DNA from 2 places in the Rhodopseudomonas sp. P1 genome. Region 1 is predicted to be linked to the other one. Evidence: predicted binding sites of a transcription regulator. Region 1 holds the regulator's gene; the other holds the start of a gene.
The links. Region 1 encodes HrcA, which represses chaperone genes, less so after heat shock. Its sites were predicted from a motif close to GTTAGCACTCNCNNNNNGNGAGTGCTAAC; they were not measured.
Positions count from the first base shown of each region.

Region 2: a site for HrcA is predicted at 4,137-4,165, ahead of groES (co-chaperone GroES). Genes of this name have one in related genera too.

Region 1 covers NZ_CP088006.1:343,306-350,614, reverse strand. The annotation lists gene LRC39_RS01700 (hypothetical protein) at 1-780, shown strand, start outside; gene grpE (nucleotide exchange factor GrpE) at 885-1,508, opposite strand; gene hrcA (heat-inducible transcriptional repressor HrcA) at 1,599-2,687, opposite strand; gene rph (ribonuclease PH) at 2,842-3,555, shown strand; gene rdgB (RdgB/HAM1 family non-canonical purine NTP pyrophosphatase) at 3,607-4,239, shown strand; gene hemW (radical SAM family heme chaperone HemW) at 4,229-5,386, shown strand; gene LRC39_RS01670 (nuclear transport factor 2 family protein) at 5,391-5,792, opposite strand; gene LRC39_RS01665 (winged helix-turn-helix transcriptional regulator) at 5,791-6,153, shown strand; gene LRC39_RS01660 (penicillin-binding protein activator) at 6,171-7,309, opposite strand, start outside.
Region 2 covers NZ_CP088006.1:1,288,686-1,295,994, reverse strand. The annotation lists gene LRC39_RS06090 (DUF2076 domain-containing protein) at 1-201, shown strand, start outside; gene LRC39_RS06085 (L,D-transpeptidase) at 286-1,074, opposite strand; gene LRC39_RS06080 (protein phosphatase CheZ) at 1,375-2,166, shown strand; gene LRC39_RS06075 (MFS transporter) at 2,182-3,390, opposite strand; gene LRC39_RS06070 (hypothetical protein) at 3,432-3,947, opposite strand; gene groES (co-chaperone GroES) at 4,245-4,541, shown strand; gene groL (chaperonin GroEL) at 4,581-6,224, shown strand; gene LRC39_RS06055 (hypothetical protein) at 6,439-7,309, shown strand, end outside.

The DNA of each region.
Region 1 (7,309 bases):
CAAGGCGTCAAGGTGCTGGTGTCCGAGCTGCCGGGGCCGGCGTTCGATCAGATCGACGCGGCCTTCAAAGCCGCGCCCGAAAGCTCGCTCGGCAACGTCAAGCCGGAGAAGATCGAGACCACCGCCGGCAACGGCTATTTCACCGCCGAAGATGCCGTGGTGGGGCCCGACAAGGTCCGCCGCTACTCGCTGATCGTGCCCGGCAGCAAGCTGTTTTCCGGCTATGTCGCCGTCCAGGTGCCGGCCACCGAGGCGAAGACCTACTCGGACGAGGCCGTCAAGAAGATGCTGTCCTCGGTGTCGGTGCGGCAGCAGGTGCCGGTCGACGAGCAGGTCGCGCAGATGCCGTTCAAGATCCGCGAGCTCGGCGACTTCAAGACGGTGCGGACGCTGGCGCCCGGGGCTGCGCTGCTGCTGACCGACGGCAACGAAGAGGCGGTCGAGACCGGCCCGTTCATGGTGCTCGGCCTGATCGGCTCGGTGCCGGAGAAGACCGACGACCGCGCCCGCTTCGCCCAGCAGGCGGCCGAAGCGATCCCCGGCGTGCGCGAGAGCAAGATCACGATGTCGGAGCCGATCCGGATCGACGGCGCACCCGGATTCGAGACCCGGGTCACCGGCGTCAGCGGCAAGGACAATACGCCAGTGACCGTGGTGCAGTGGCTGCGCTTCGGCAGCGCCAATGTGGCGATGCGGGTGATCGGCTCGTCGCCGAAAGAGCAATGGGAAACCGCGTTTCCGCGCTTCCGCAAAGTCCGCGACGGTCTGCAACCGCGCTGATCAAATGAAAAACGACGCGCAGGCGGCGCGTCGTTTTTTCTCTCAGAGCAACTTGAGGCTGATCGGCGGCGCGGCTCCGGCTCGCGCCGAAGCCGCAGCTCGCCTCAGTTGACGCTGCCGGTCTCGCTGCCGCCGTCGCTCGGCGCCGCCTTGGCGCCGCCCTTGGCGACACCGACCAGCGCCGGACGCAGCACACGGTCACCGATCGTGAAGCCGGCCTGAACCACCTGCACCACGGTGCCGGCCGGCACCGACGGATCCGGCACTTCATACATCGCCTGCTGGAAGTTCGGATCGAACTTCTGGCCCTTCGGATCGAACTTCTTGACGCCGTTCTTTTCCAGCGCGTTGAGCAGCGAGCGTTCGGTCAGCTCGACGCCCTCGATCAGCGCCTTCAGACCCGGCTCGGCATTGGCGCGGGCGTCGGCCGGCACCGCGTCGAGCGCACGCTGCAGATTGTCGGCGATATCGAGCACGTCGCGCGCGAACGAGGTCACCCCATAGGTACGTGCGTCGGCGACTTCCTTCTGGGTCCGCTTCCGCAGATTCTCCATTTCGGCGAGCGTCCGCAGCATCTTGTCGCGCGCGTCCGCAGCCTCGCGCACCAGTGCCTCGTTCGATCCTTCTTCCGGGTCGTCCGGCATGATGTACGGCTTGGAAACGACCGGATCGGCGGCGGCCTGCGCCGTGTCCTGGTTGTTGTCCTTCTGTCCATCAGTCTCGGTCATCACGCTACCTTCTTGAAAAATCTCTGGATCGTTACGGGAGAGCTGGCCGGGATATCGTGGTTTGCGGCGCGAAAATCAAGTTTCGGAAAATCAGCCGCCGAGCATCCGGCTGACGATCCGCGCGGTGTAATCGACCATCGGGATCACCCGCGCATAGTTCAGCCGAGTAGGCCCGATGACGCCGAGCACGCCGACGATGTGGCCGGCACCGTCGCTGTAAGGCGCGATGATGGTGGACGAGCCCGACAGCGAGAACAGCTTGTTTTCCGAGCCGATGAAGATCCGTACGCCGTCGGCGCTTTCGGCGCGGCCGAGCAGATCGATCACCCCGCGCTTGGTCTCGAGGTCATCGAACAACAGCCGCACCCGCTCCAGATCATCGAGCGCGTGCAGGTCTTCAAGCAGATTGGCGTGGCCGCGCACGATCAGCTGCCGGTCTTCGCCGTCGCCGCCGGACCAGCTGGCGATGCCCGCCGCGATGACCTTCTGGGTGAGCTGATCGAGCTCGGCCTTGTTCTGAACCATCAGCGATTCGAGCTCGAGCCGGGCTTCGGCCAGCGTCCGGCCGCGAATCCGCGCGTTGAGATAATTGGCCGCTTCGATCAGCGCCGACGATGGCACCCCGGGCGGCAACGTCAGCACGCGGTTCTCGACCTGGCCGTCTTCGGCCACCAGGATCACCAGCGCACGCTCCGGCTCCAGCCTGACGAATTCGATGTGCTTGAGCCGGACGTTGGCCTTGGCGGTCAGCACCACCGCGGCGGCGCGCGTCAGGCCGGACAGCCGCGTCAATGCCTCGCCGAGCGCGGCTTCGACCGTGTGGGCCCGTCCCACCGACGAAAGCTGCGCCTGGATCGACTGCCGCTCCGGCTCGGTCAGGTCGCCGACCTGCATCAGAGCGTCGACGAAGAACCGCAGGCCGAGTTCGGTCGGCAACCGGCCGGCCGAGGTGTGCGGGGCGTAGATCAGGCCGAGCTGTTCGAGATCGGCCATCACGTTGCGCACCGAGGCCGGCGACAGCGGGACGGAAATCAGACGGGAAATGTTGCGGGAGCCCACCGGCTCACCGGTCGCGAGATAGCTTTCGACGATCTGACGAAAAATCTCCCGCGAGCGCTCGTTGAGCTGGGCAAGGCCGGCATTGGGCGCGATCAGGCCGATCGGGTCGTGCTGAGCCAAATTGTCCTCCGTAATCCCCTTAATTTGTCGTCGCTTCGGCCCGGTTACAAGCGGGGAGCGCATGGCTTTGGCCCGCAACCCTTGCCGCTGCGGCTGCGGCCCCCTAAAAGCACCGCAACATTGTTCTTCCCCCTGCCATAGATGGAGGTCCCCCATGCGGCCGAGCCGCCGTGCGCCCGACGAATTGCGCGCCGTGTCGCTGGAACGCGGCGTCGTCAAATATGCCGAGGGCTCCTGCCTGGTGAAGTTCGGCGACACCCACGTGCTGGTGACCGCCACCCTGGAAGAGCGGCTGCCGCCGTGGCTGAAGGGGCAGGGCCGCGGCTGGGTGACGGCTGAATACGGCATGCTGCCGCGCGCCACCCTGGAGCGCACCCGCCGCGAAGCGTCCGCCGGCAAGCAGAACGGCCGGACCGTGGAGATTCAGCGCCTGATCGGCCGCTCGCTGCGGACCATCGTCGATCTCGAGGCGCTCGGCGAGCGTCAGATCACGGTGGATTGCGACGTCCTGCAGGCCGACGGCGGCACCCGGACCGCCTCGATTACCGGCGCCTGGGTGGCGCTTGCGGACTGCCTGAACTGGATGAAGGCCCGCAACATGATCAAGGGCCAGGTGCTCCGCGACAACGTCGCGGCGATTTCCTGCGGCATCTACAACGGCACGCCGGTGCTGGACCTCGACTACGCCGAGGATTCCGAGGCCGAGACCGACGCCAACTTCGTGATGACCGGCGACGGCCGTCTGGTCGAAGTGCAGGGCACCGCGGAACGCACCCCGTTCTCGCAGGACGAGTTCCTGCAGCTGATGGCGCTGGCGCAAAAGGGCGTCGCCCGGCTGGTGGACCTGCAGAAAATGGCGGTTGGGTGAGTCATTCCTGCCACTTCTTTGCAACGCGAGCTGAGCTAGGCTGACATCGCCATGCATCGTCGAATCACCGGCAAGCTCGTGATCGCCACCCACAATCCCGGCAAGCTGGCCGAGATGCGAGAGCTCTTGGCGCCTTACGGCATCGAGGCGATCTCCGCCGGCGAGCTCGGCCTCGCCGAGCCGGACGAAACCGGCGACAGCTTCCAGGCCAATGCCCGAATCAAGGCCGAAGCCGCCGCCAAGGCCGCGCAGCTGCCCGCGTTTGCCGACGATTCCGGCCTTGCGGTGGATGCGCTCGACGGCGCTCCCGGGATCTATTCGGCCCGCTGGGCCAGGGATTCGAAGGATTTTGCCGGCGCGATGGCGCGGATCGAGCGCCTGCTCCAGGAGCGAGGTGCGACTGCGCCGGAGCAGCGCAAGGCGCATTTCGTCTCGGCGCTGTGCGTCGCCTGGCCGGACGGGCATATCGAAGAGGTCGAGGCCCGCGCCGACGGAACTTTGGTGTGGCCGCCGCGCGGCACCGCCGGCTTCGGTTATGATCCGGTTTTCCTGCCCGAGGGTCACAGCCGCACCTTCGGCGAGATGACCAGCGTCGAGAAGCACGGCCTACCGCCGCTCGGCCTCGGCCTGTCGCACCGCGCCAAGGCGTTCGTCAAACTGGCGGAGATTTGCCTTGCGGGCTAGCTCCGACCCAGCTTTCGGCGTCTACGTGCACTGGCCGTTCTGCCTGTCGAAGTGCCCGTATTGCGACTTCAACAGCCACGTCCGCCACGCCGCGATCGACGAGGAGCGGTTCGCCCGCGCGTTTACGCGTGAGATCGCCACCACCGCCGAGCGGATCGGGCCGCGCCAGGTGAGCTCGATCTTTCTCGGCGGCGGCACGCCGTCGCTGATGCAGCCATCGACGGTGGCGGCGATCCTGGATGCGATCGCCCGGCACTGGCAGGTCGCGCCCGACGCCGAAGTGACGCTCGAAGCCAACCCGACCAGCGTCGAGGCGACGAGGTTTCGCGGCTATCGCGCCGCCGGCGTCAACCGCGTCTCGCTCGGCGTGCAGGCGCTCGACGACGCCTCGCTGAAGGCGCTCGGCCGGCTGCATTCGGCCGAAGAAGCCTTGAATGCGGTAGCGATCGCCAAATCGGCGTTCGACCGCTATTCATTCGACCTGATCTATGCGCGGCCGGGACAGACCGCGGCGATGTGGGAAGCCGAGCTGCGCTACGCGATCGGCGAGGCCGCCGAGCATCTGTCGCTGTATCAACTCACCATCGAGCCCGACACGCCGTTCTATTCGCTGCACAAGGCCGGAAAGCTGCCGACGCCGGACGAGACCGAGGCGCGGGCGCTGTACGACGTCACGCAATCAGTTTGCGCCGAACTCGGCCTGCCGGCCTACGAGATCTCCAACCACGCCCGCCCGGGCGCGGAATGCCGGCACAATCTGATCTACTGGCGCGGCCAGGAATATGCCGGGATCGGCCCCGGCGCCCACGGCCGGCTCGATATCGGTGCGGCGCGCTACGCCACCGCCACCGAGAAACGTCCCGAGAGCTGGCTGATGCGCGTGGAAGCCACCGGGCACGGGCTGATCGCCGACGAACGCCTCACCAGCGAAGAGCGCGCCGACGAATTCCTGCTGATGGGGCTGCGGCTCGCCGAAGGCATCGACCCGCAGCGCTATCAACTACTGTCCGGCCGTCCGCTCGATCCGTCGCGGATCGCGCTGCTGCGCGAGGAGGGCGCGATCGCGGTCGACGCCGACGGCCGATTGCGCGTGACGCAAGAGGGCTTCCCGGTGCTCGACGCCGTCGTGGCCGATCTGGCAGCCTAGCGGACTATGCGCCGATCTCGAGCGATGTGATGCCGTCCTCGCCGAGACCGAACCGATAGGTCAGCCGCGCGGGACTGCCCGGAAAATCGCCCGCGACGCGGGCCGTCACGATCGCGGTCTGTGCGGCCCGTTCGATCGTCAGTGGCTCCATCTGCATCTGATACTTGTCGAGTGCCGCGCGCTTCCAGGCCGCGATCGCTTCGCGCCCACGATGGATCTTGCCCTCGTCGCGGACCTCGGCATCGGCGGCGAAGGCCGCTGCAACATCCTGCACCGCCCGTGCATTGGAGGCGACGAAATAGGCTTCGATGGGTGCCGGAAGGGAAACCGTCATGGGGACCTCGCTCAACTCTCGAAAGCGCCGCAGGATTGCGACGTGACAGAGCTGGCAATAGGCTGCGGCCATGGCAAGAACGCACCAAAAGGTCGGTGACTTACCTCGAAGTAACCCAGCGCACACGCCGCTGACCGCCGCGCAGGGAATCGCGGCCGGCTTCCGGCTACTCGAGGGGCGCTGGAAAATCCTGATCCTGTTTCATCTGTTCGGCGGCCGCGTCTTGCGGTTCTCCGAACTGGAGCGCTCAATCCCCGACGTTTCGCAGAAGATGCTGGCCCAGCAACTCCGGCAACTGGAGGCCGACGGCATTGTGGCCCGAACGGTGTATCCGGAAGTGCCACCGAGAGTGGAATATCACCTCACCGATTGGGGGCAGTCGCTTTGCCCTGCGCTCGACGCCCTGCTGGGCTGGGTGGAGCAGAAGCCCTGAGGCGCTGACGTAGGTTGTCAGGCGCCGAAGCTCTTCGGCGAACCGGCAACGGCCTGCGCACCGCCGCTGGCGACCTTCATCACCGCGAGGCCGCGCTCGTTGGTGCCGTCGGCCCTAAACCTGAACAGCCCGTCGATGCCGGCGAAGCCGGACGGATTGGTCAGCGTTTCGGCGGAGAACCGCTGCGGGCCCTGGGTGCGGGCGAGCGCCGCCACCAGCGCGACGCCGTCATAAGCAAGCGTGGCGGTGCGAACGGGGTCCTGGCCATAGCGGGCGCGATAGCGGCCCGAGAACGCCCGGAAGCCGGACGGATCGGGAGCCGCAAACAAGCCACCTTGCAGGGCCTGCGTGGCGAACACCCGCGGATTGTCCCACAGCCCGGTGCCGAGCAGCTGCACCCGCTTCAGATCCGCGCCGGCAGCCCCGAGCGCGTCGGCCACCGCGGCCAGCGCGTCGCCATCATCGGCGAGCAACAGCGCATCGGCACTGGCAAGAGAGGCCGCGATGGTCCGCGCCGGACCGGCACGGTCGGCACCGTATTTTTCGAACGCGACGATGCGGCCGCCCTTCTGGCTGGTGATCTGCTTGAACGCAGCTTCGACCACCGCGCCGTAGGCGTTCTCGGGCAGCAACGCCGCATAGGACCGCTTACCGATGCTGCCGGCATAGCCGATGATGCGATTGACGTCGGACTCCGGCAGGAAACTCAGCAGAAACACGCCGCGACCGGCGACACTGGAGTCGGTCGAGAACGCGATCACCGACACGCCGCGGGCGCGGGCCGCCTGCGCCGCAGCCGGCACCGATTGGGCGAACAGCGGACCGAGAATGATCTCCGCGCCTTCGTCCAGCGCCTGCTGGGTCGCGGTCTGTGCACCGGTCGGATTGCCGGCGTCGTCCTTGATCAGGAGCTGAACGTCCGGATTGCGGAATTCGGCGAGCGCCATTTCGGCGGCGTTCTTCATCGACTGTGCGGCGAGCCCGGCGTTGCCCGGCGCCGACAACGGCAGCACCAGCCCGACCTTGACCCGGCCGTTGCCGACCGCAGCCGGCTGCTGCGCCGGCCCGGCGGCAGGCTGTTGCTGGCCGAACTGATCGCTCAGGCTTTGCTGGACGCCCGAGCAGGCGCTCAGCAGCGGCGCTCCGAGGAGCAGGC
Region 2 (7,309 bases), 950 kb from region 1:
TCGGGCGGCAACCTCGCGCAGCAGGCCGGGCTTGGTGACATCGGCTCACAGCGCGGCGGCGTCGACGACAGCTCGCGCTACGGCATGACGGATCAGAACAACAACGATTACGACCAGGTCGCCGACGCCGGCTACGACCGCGACGACATGGACATGGACTCCGACGATTTCGACGGCGGCGGCGACAGCGACTTCGCTTAAAGCTCTCCAGCGCCCGCCGACGTGCAACGGCCGCCCACTCGGGCGGCCGTTGTCGTGAGCAGGCTCAGTCTTGGCGTCGACCGATCAGATCACCACCACCTTGGTGCCGACGCCGACGCGGCCATACAGATCGATGACGTCCTCGTTGCGCATGCGGATGCAGCCGGAGGAGACGTTGGTGCCGATCGTCCACGGCTCGTTGGAGCCATGGATGCGGTACAGGGAGGAGCCGAGATACATCGCCCGTGCCCCGAGCGGATTCGCCGGTCCGCCTTCCATGTGACGCGGCAGATCGGGACGGCGCGCCAGCATTTCCTTCGGCGGAGTCCACGCCGGCCATTCGCGCTTGGCGGTGATCGTCTTCACACCCGACCAGGTGAAGCCGGGACGGCCGACGCCGACGCCGTAGCGCAGCGCCTTGCCCTCGCCCTGCACCAGGTAGAGGAACTTGTTCGGGGTATCGATCACGATCGTGCCGGCTTTTTCGCCGCCATGGTAATCAACAAGTTGCTTTTCGTAGCGCGGATCGAACTCGGGATGGGCCGGCTCGATCGCCGCTTCCTGCTCCTGCATCAGCTGCGGAGCGGTCGGCGCGATGTACTCACGGCGTTGTTCATAGGCCGGCTCACGCTGATAATACCGCGAGGACGGCGGCGGAGCGCCATCGCTGAACAGGAATTCGATGAAGCCACCGCCGAGATTCGGGCGGTCGGCATAGGCGGTGCGCACCCGCGCCGGAGGGGCGGGCTGCGGCTCGGCATAGACCACCGTCGGCTCCGGGCTCGATGAAAATTCGTAAGCGACGGCGGGATGATAGCCAGCGGCGAGACAGGACACGCTGGTCAGCAACGCGAGGGTAGTTTTGTTGAACATCGACGTACTCTGCACCGTTTCGTCGTGGACTCGCCGGAATTTGCGGCGGTGAACGCAACGGATCAGAAACCAAAACCGGATCGGTTTGGTAAACGCGGGCGGCAAACGGATTCACCATGACGCTCTGGAACGCCCATTCCTGAGATCAGCGTTTATTTTCGATGAATGTCGCTGCGCCATGGTTAACAGTGCGTTCGCTCGTCCTATTACTTAGCGAAAATGCAGGTTCCGATCCGCAACGCACCGTTAAACAGATGCCGCTACGACAAGCCGGTGCCTTGAACTGGGATCAACCGACCGATGTCCTTCCAACGCAAGCGTTTCCGCATTGAAGAACTTACGCTCGGCGCAGCGCCGATGCTCGCACCGATCGAATTCGAAGCGGGTCCGACTAATCGCGACCTGATGGCGGAGCTACGCGCGATCCGAGCCCAGATCGTCAACGGCGTCCATCCTGCGCCCGCCACCGGCGAGTCAGGTACCAACAAAGAAATCGACGCTTCGCTCGCGGCGGAAGCCGCCGAGACCAAAGCACTGCTGGCGAGTTACAAGGCTCAGGTCGAGCAGTGCGAGAAGCTGAAGATCGAACTCGATCTGATCCACAACGCGATCGACCAGACCAAGCGCGAAATCGCCGTGCTGCACTCCAAGAGCTTCAGCGGCGAGGAGATGGCCAAGGTCAATGGTGAGCTCGGCGCGGTCGTCGGCGGCACCGAGGAAGCCACGCAGCAGATTCTCGAAGCTGCGGAAGCGATCGATCAGGCCGCCACCGCGCTAGGCAAGGTCAACTCGGCCGATCAGCAGCAGGCGCTCAGCGAAGAAATCCAGGAGCGGGTGATCTCGATCTTCGAGGCCTGCAACTTCCAGGACCTCACCGGCCAGCGCATCAGCAAGGTGATGAACACGATGAAATTCATCGAGCATCACATCGTGCAGATGATGGAGATCTGGGGCGGCGTCGACGAGATCAAGTCGCACGCGCCCGCGGTGGTCGACAATCGCGACGACGACGCCAAACTGCTCAACGGCCCGCGTGCGCTCGGCGAAGACGGCCACGCCTCGCAGGACGACATCGACGCGATGTTCAACTGATCGCCGGCTGCCGCCTCAACGCCGCTCGGCGGCGCGTGGCGGCTGCAGCGCCAGGAAACATCCCAGCGTCGCCAAGGCGCACACCATCCCGACCTCGATCACGGTGGCGTCGGAAAACCGCTCCACCGCCGCCGCTACGATGAACGGCGCCGACGCCTGCACGAACAGCGCAGGCCGCGCGATCCGGCCGATCACCCGGCCATAGCCCTGCGCTCCGAACATCAGCAGCGGCAGGCTGCCCCGCGCGATCGTCATCACGCCATTGGCGGCGCCGAACGCCACACAGAACACGCCGGCGACCAGCACCGACGGGCCGGCAAACGCCAGCATCGCGAACGAACAGGCCATCAGCGTCACCGCCCCGCGCGCGATCCAGAGCGGATGTGTCCGGCCGGCGAGCAGAAAGTCCGCTAGCCGGGCCGCCACCTGCGACGGGCCGAACAGCGCGCCGAGCGTCACCACGGTGCCGGCATCAAGGCCGCCGCGCTGAAACATCGCCAGCAGGTTCGACGTCACCCCGGACAGCATCAAGGCGTAGATCGCGAAGGCGGTCGCGATCAGCACGAACGGGCGCCCCTCCGGGCGCAGCGGCTCCGCAGGCATCAGATGCGGGTTCGGGCTGGGCGCAACAACCGATGGCGCAGCCTTGCGCGGCAGCACCAAGCCATGCAACGGCGCGACCACACAGGCCAGCACCGCCGCGAAGGCGAAATAGGTGCCGCGCCAGCCGACGGCGTCGAGCAGCAGATGGGTCGCCGGCCAGCCGACGGTGGAGGCGAAGCCGCCCGCGAAGGTGACGAAAGTGATCTGCCGCCGGGCGGTGGTGCCGAACAGCCGCGCCAGCGTGGCGAACGCCGGATCGTACAGCGTCGAGGCCATCGCGACACCGAGCAGCGCCCAGCCGACGAAATACACCGGCCACAGGTCGATGCCGGCAATCAGCACCATGCCGAGCGCGCCGACCAGCGCTCCCGGCGCCATCACCACATTGCCGCCGTGGCGGTCGATCAGACCGCCAATCACCGGCGACAGGATGCCGGAGATCACCAGGGCCAGCGAAAACCCGGACATCCCGAAGGCCAGCGACCAGCCATGCGCCGCGGCGAGATGCGGCATGGTCAAGACCGGCGGATAGATCAGCATGCCCCAGCACAGAATCTGGGTGACCGCCAAAACGCCGACCGCGCGCTCCGGTCCGGACACCAGTCTGCGCAGTCCGCTCATCGGGTCATGGAATCAGATCGGCCCTGGATGTTTGGCAGAGGTCAGGCGCGCGGGGCGCAGCGGACATAGACCATGTTGCCGTAGCGGGTGGCGGCATCCTTGTCGACGAAGCGGGTGATCATCACGCGGCCGTCGAACGACACGATCTCGCGGTCCTGCTCGCCGATTGGACCGGCCGGCCCGATATAGTTCTTGCCGCTTTGCGAACCCTTCAGCCGCAGCTCCTGCGGGGTGGCCTGGTCGGCCAGATGCATGATCACGCCGCCGGTCGGACCGGCACCGATCACGTAAGGATTCTTGCACTGCGCGACCGCGGCCTTTTCGGTGCGGGCCCGGTCGGACGGATTGAGATACGACGCGAGGCCCCAGCGGCCGACGATTTCTTCCGAGCGGATGGTGGCGGGCAGTTCCGGCGGCGCCGCCGGCTCCTGCACTGCAGCCGGCTGCGAACCGCCAAGGCTGAAGCCACCGATGCTGCCGCACGCGCCGAGCCCCAGCGCCATCAGCGACGCCATGCCCAGATTGAGCGACGCGCGTGCGTTGCGTGAATTGACCATGATTTCTCCCCGAGCAAACGCCCCGTTCGCCCCGACCCCACACAACCGCAAAATGCCGCAGCAGGCAATGCGGTCGCGCCGATGAACAGTGTCCCGTCCGGCGGACGGAGCATCTTACACCGGCATCACCAAGCCCTTAAGCCCGTCAGCTTGACAGGAACTGCAGCAGGCCATATTCCCGGGCGCACAATTAGCACTCTTGCAGTACGACTGCCAACACGCGGACACGAATACGAGCCGCGATCACGAACCGGCACTCGAACGCCAAAGCCCCTCCAGCAACACACAGGATAGCCCATGGCTAAAATCAATTTTCGTCCTCTCCATGACCGCGTCGTCGTGAAGCGGATCGATGCCGAGACCAAGACCAAGGGCGGCATCATCATCCCGGACTCCGCCAAGGAGAAGCCGCAGGAAGGTCAGGTGATCGCCGTCGGCCCGGGCGGCCGCGACGAGACCGGCAAGCTGACCCCGATCGACGTCAAGGTCGGCGATCGCGTGCTGTTCGGCAAGTGGTCGGGCACCGAGATCAAGCTGGACGGCGAAGAACTCCTGATCATGAAGGAGTCGGACATCATGGGCGTGGTCGGCTAAGCCGCATCGCGACAGCATCGAGACATCAGGAGCGAATGAATGGCAGCCAAGGACGTCAAGTTTTCCGGTGAGGCCCGCGACCGCATGCTGCGCGGCGTGGACGTGCTCGCCAACGCCGTGAAGGTCACGCTCGGTCCGAAGGGCCGGAACGTGCTGATCGAGAAGAGCTTCGGTGCCCCGCGCATCACCAAGGACGGCGTCACCGTCGCCAAGGAAGTGGAGCTCGAGGACAAGTTCGAGAACATGGGCGCGCAGATGGTGCGCGAGGTGGCCTCGAAGACCAACGACCTCGCCGGCGACGGCACCACCACCGCCACCGTGCTGGCCCAGGCGATCGTCCGTGAAGGCGCCAAGGCCGTTGCGGCCGGCATGAACCCGATGGACCTGAAGCGCGGCATCGAGATCGCGGTCGCGGCCGTGGTCAAGGACATCCAGAAGCGCGCCAAGCCGGTCGCCTCCTCGGCTGAGATCGCCCAGGTCGGCACCATCTCGGCCAACGGCGACGCGCCGATCGGCAAGATGATCGCCCAGGCGATGCAGAAGGTCGGCAACGAGGGCGTCATCACGGTCGAAGAGAACAAGTCGCTCGAGACCGAAGTCGACATCGTCGAAGGCATGAAGTTCGACCGCGGCTATCTGTCGCCGTACTTCGTGACCAACGCCGAGAAGATGACCGTCGAACTCGACGACGCCTACATCCTGCTGCACGAGAAGAAGCTCTCGGGCCTGCAGTCGATGCTGCCGGTGCTCGAAGCGGTGGTGCAGTCGGGCAAGCCGCTGCTGATCATCGCCGAGGACGTCGAAGGCGAAGCGCTGGCGACCCTGGTGGTCAACCGCCTGCGCGGCGGCCTCAAGGTTTCGGCCGTGAAGGCGCCGGGCTTCGGCGATCGCCGCAAGGCGATGCTGGAAGACATCGCGATCCTGACCGGCGGTCAGCTGATCTCGGAAGACCTCGGCATCAAGCTCGAGACCGTGACGCTGAAGATGCTCGGCCGCGCCAAGAAGGTGGTGATCGACAAGGAGAACACCACGATCGTCGGCGGCGCCGGCAAGAAGCCGGAGATCGAAGCCCGCGTTTCGCAGATCAAGGCGCAGATCGAGGAGACCTCCTCGGACTACGACCGTGAGAAGCTGCAGGAGCGTCTGGCCAAGCTCGCCGGCGGCGTCGCGGTGATCCGCGTCGGCGGCGCGACCGAGGTCGAGGTCAAGGAGAAGAAGGACCGTGTCGAGGACGCGCTGAACGCGACCCGCGCTGCGGTTCAGGAAGGCATCGTGCCGGGCGGCGGCGTCGCCCTGCTGCGCGCCAAGAAGGCCGTCGGCCGCATCAACAACGACAATGCCGACGTTCAGGCCGGCATCAACATCGTGTTGAAGGCGCTGGAAGCTCCGATCCGCCAGATCTCCGAGAACGCCGGTGTCGAAGGCTCGATCGTGGTCGGCAAGATCCTCGAGAACAAGTCCGAGACCTTCGGTTTCGACGCCCAGAGCGAGGACTATGTCGACATGCTCGCCAAGGGCATCGTCGATCCGGCCAAGGTCGTGCGCACCGCGCTGCAGGACGCCTCGTCGGTGGCCTCGCTGCTGGTCACCACCGAAGCGATGGTCGCCGAGCTGCCGAAGGCCGATGCCCCGGCGATGCCGGCCGGCGGTGGCATGGGCGGTATGGGCGGCATGGGCTTCTAAGCCCGCGCCTGTCGCACGGAAGATCGATCACGCAAGGCCGCCTCCGGGCGGCCTTGTTTTTTGGCGCCGCGCCTCGCGCGCCTTGGTTCGGATTCAATTCGAATCGACTAGAGCATTTCCGGTTCTGACGCGTTGTGTCCCGGCGAACCGTTGTCCACTCGGCTCCCAAAAAGCTTTAGGTTCGATGCAGCCTGATTCTCGCGAGGTTCACGTGATGCGCGCATTCCTGTTCAGCCTGCTGGCGCTGCTGCCGGCGACCGATGTCGCCCTGGCTCAGAGCAAGTCCGCCACGAAATCGGCAGCGCCGCCGGCCAACGAGACGCGCTATTTCACCGCCATCGACGGCTTCATGGACGGCGCCGACGTCATCCTGAAAGAGAAGCGTCAGGGCAAGACGGTCACCTCTGCCGAGCTCGACGTCTGCTTTTCGCCGTCGAAGACGTCCGACCGCCGCGACCGCTTCGTCGTCACCCTGACCCCGAACGGCCAGGCCCTGACCGGAACGACGCAGACGCTTGGCGGCAAGGCGCCGGTGTCGGTCAGCCTGCAGCAGCGGCCGAATGGCGAGACGTTCGACTTCAAAGGCGTGATCGGGATCGGAACCGCCACGCACGAGATCACCTCGACCGACAATGCCGATCTCAGCGAAAAGGAATTCCAGGAGAACCAGTCGGTCGACGACAGCATCGCGCAGGCGCCGAAGGACTTCACCGCGGTGTCGCCGGAAGCCGTCGGGGTCCGCGTCGCGCTCGAAGGCGCTTCGGATTTCCTGAAGACACTGAAGACCGAGAATGTCGAAGTGTCGCTGTCGAGCCTCAGCATCGGCTGCGATGCGCTGCGCGCCGGCAAGCTGGTGATCAACCTCACGGTCGATCCGGAGCGCGCCGCCGCGGTGATCGCCAAGGCCAAGGCGTTCCCCGGCGTCGCCGCGGCCGGCTGGACCAACGGCATCGTCGACATGGACCGCACCATCCTGTTCCCGGCCGCGGGCTGGCGCGACGGTGGCAAGCTCAATCGCGAGAAGATCGCCAATACCGTCACCGCCATCCTGTCGCAGACGCTGGAGGCCAAGCTTGCCTCGGCGG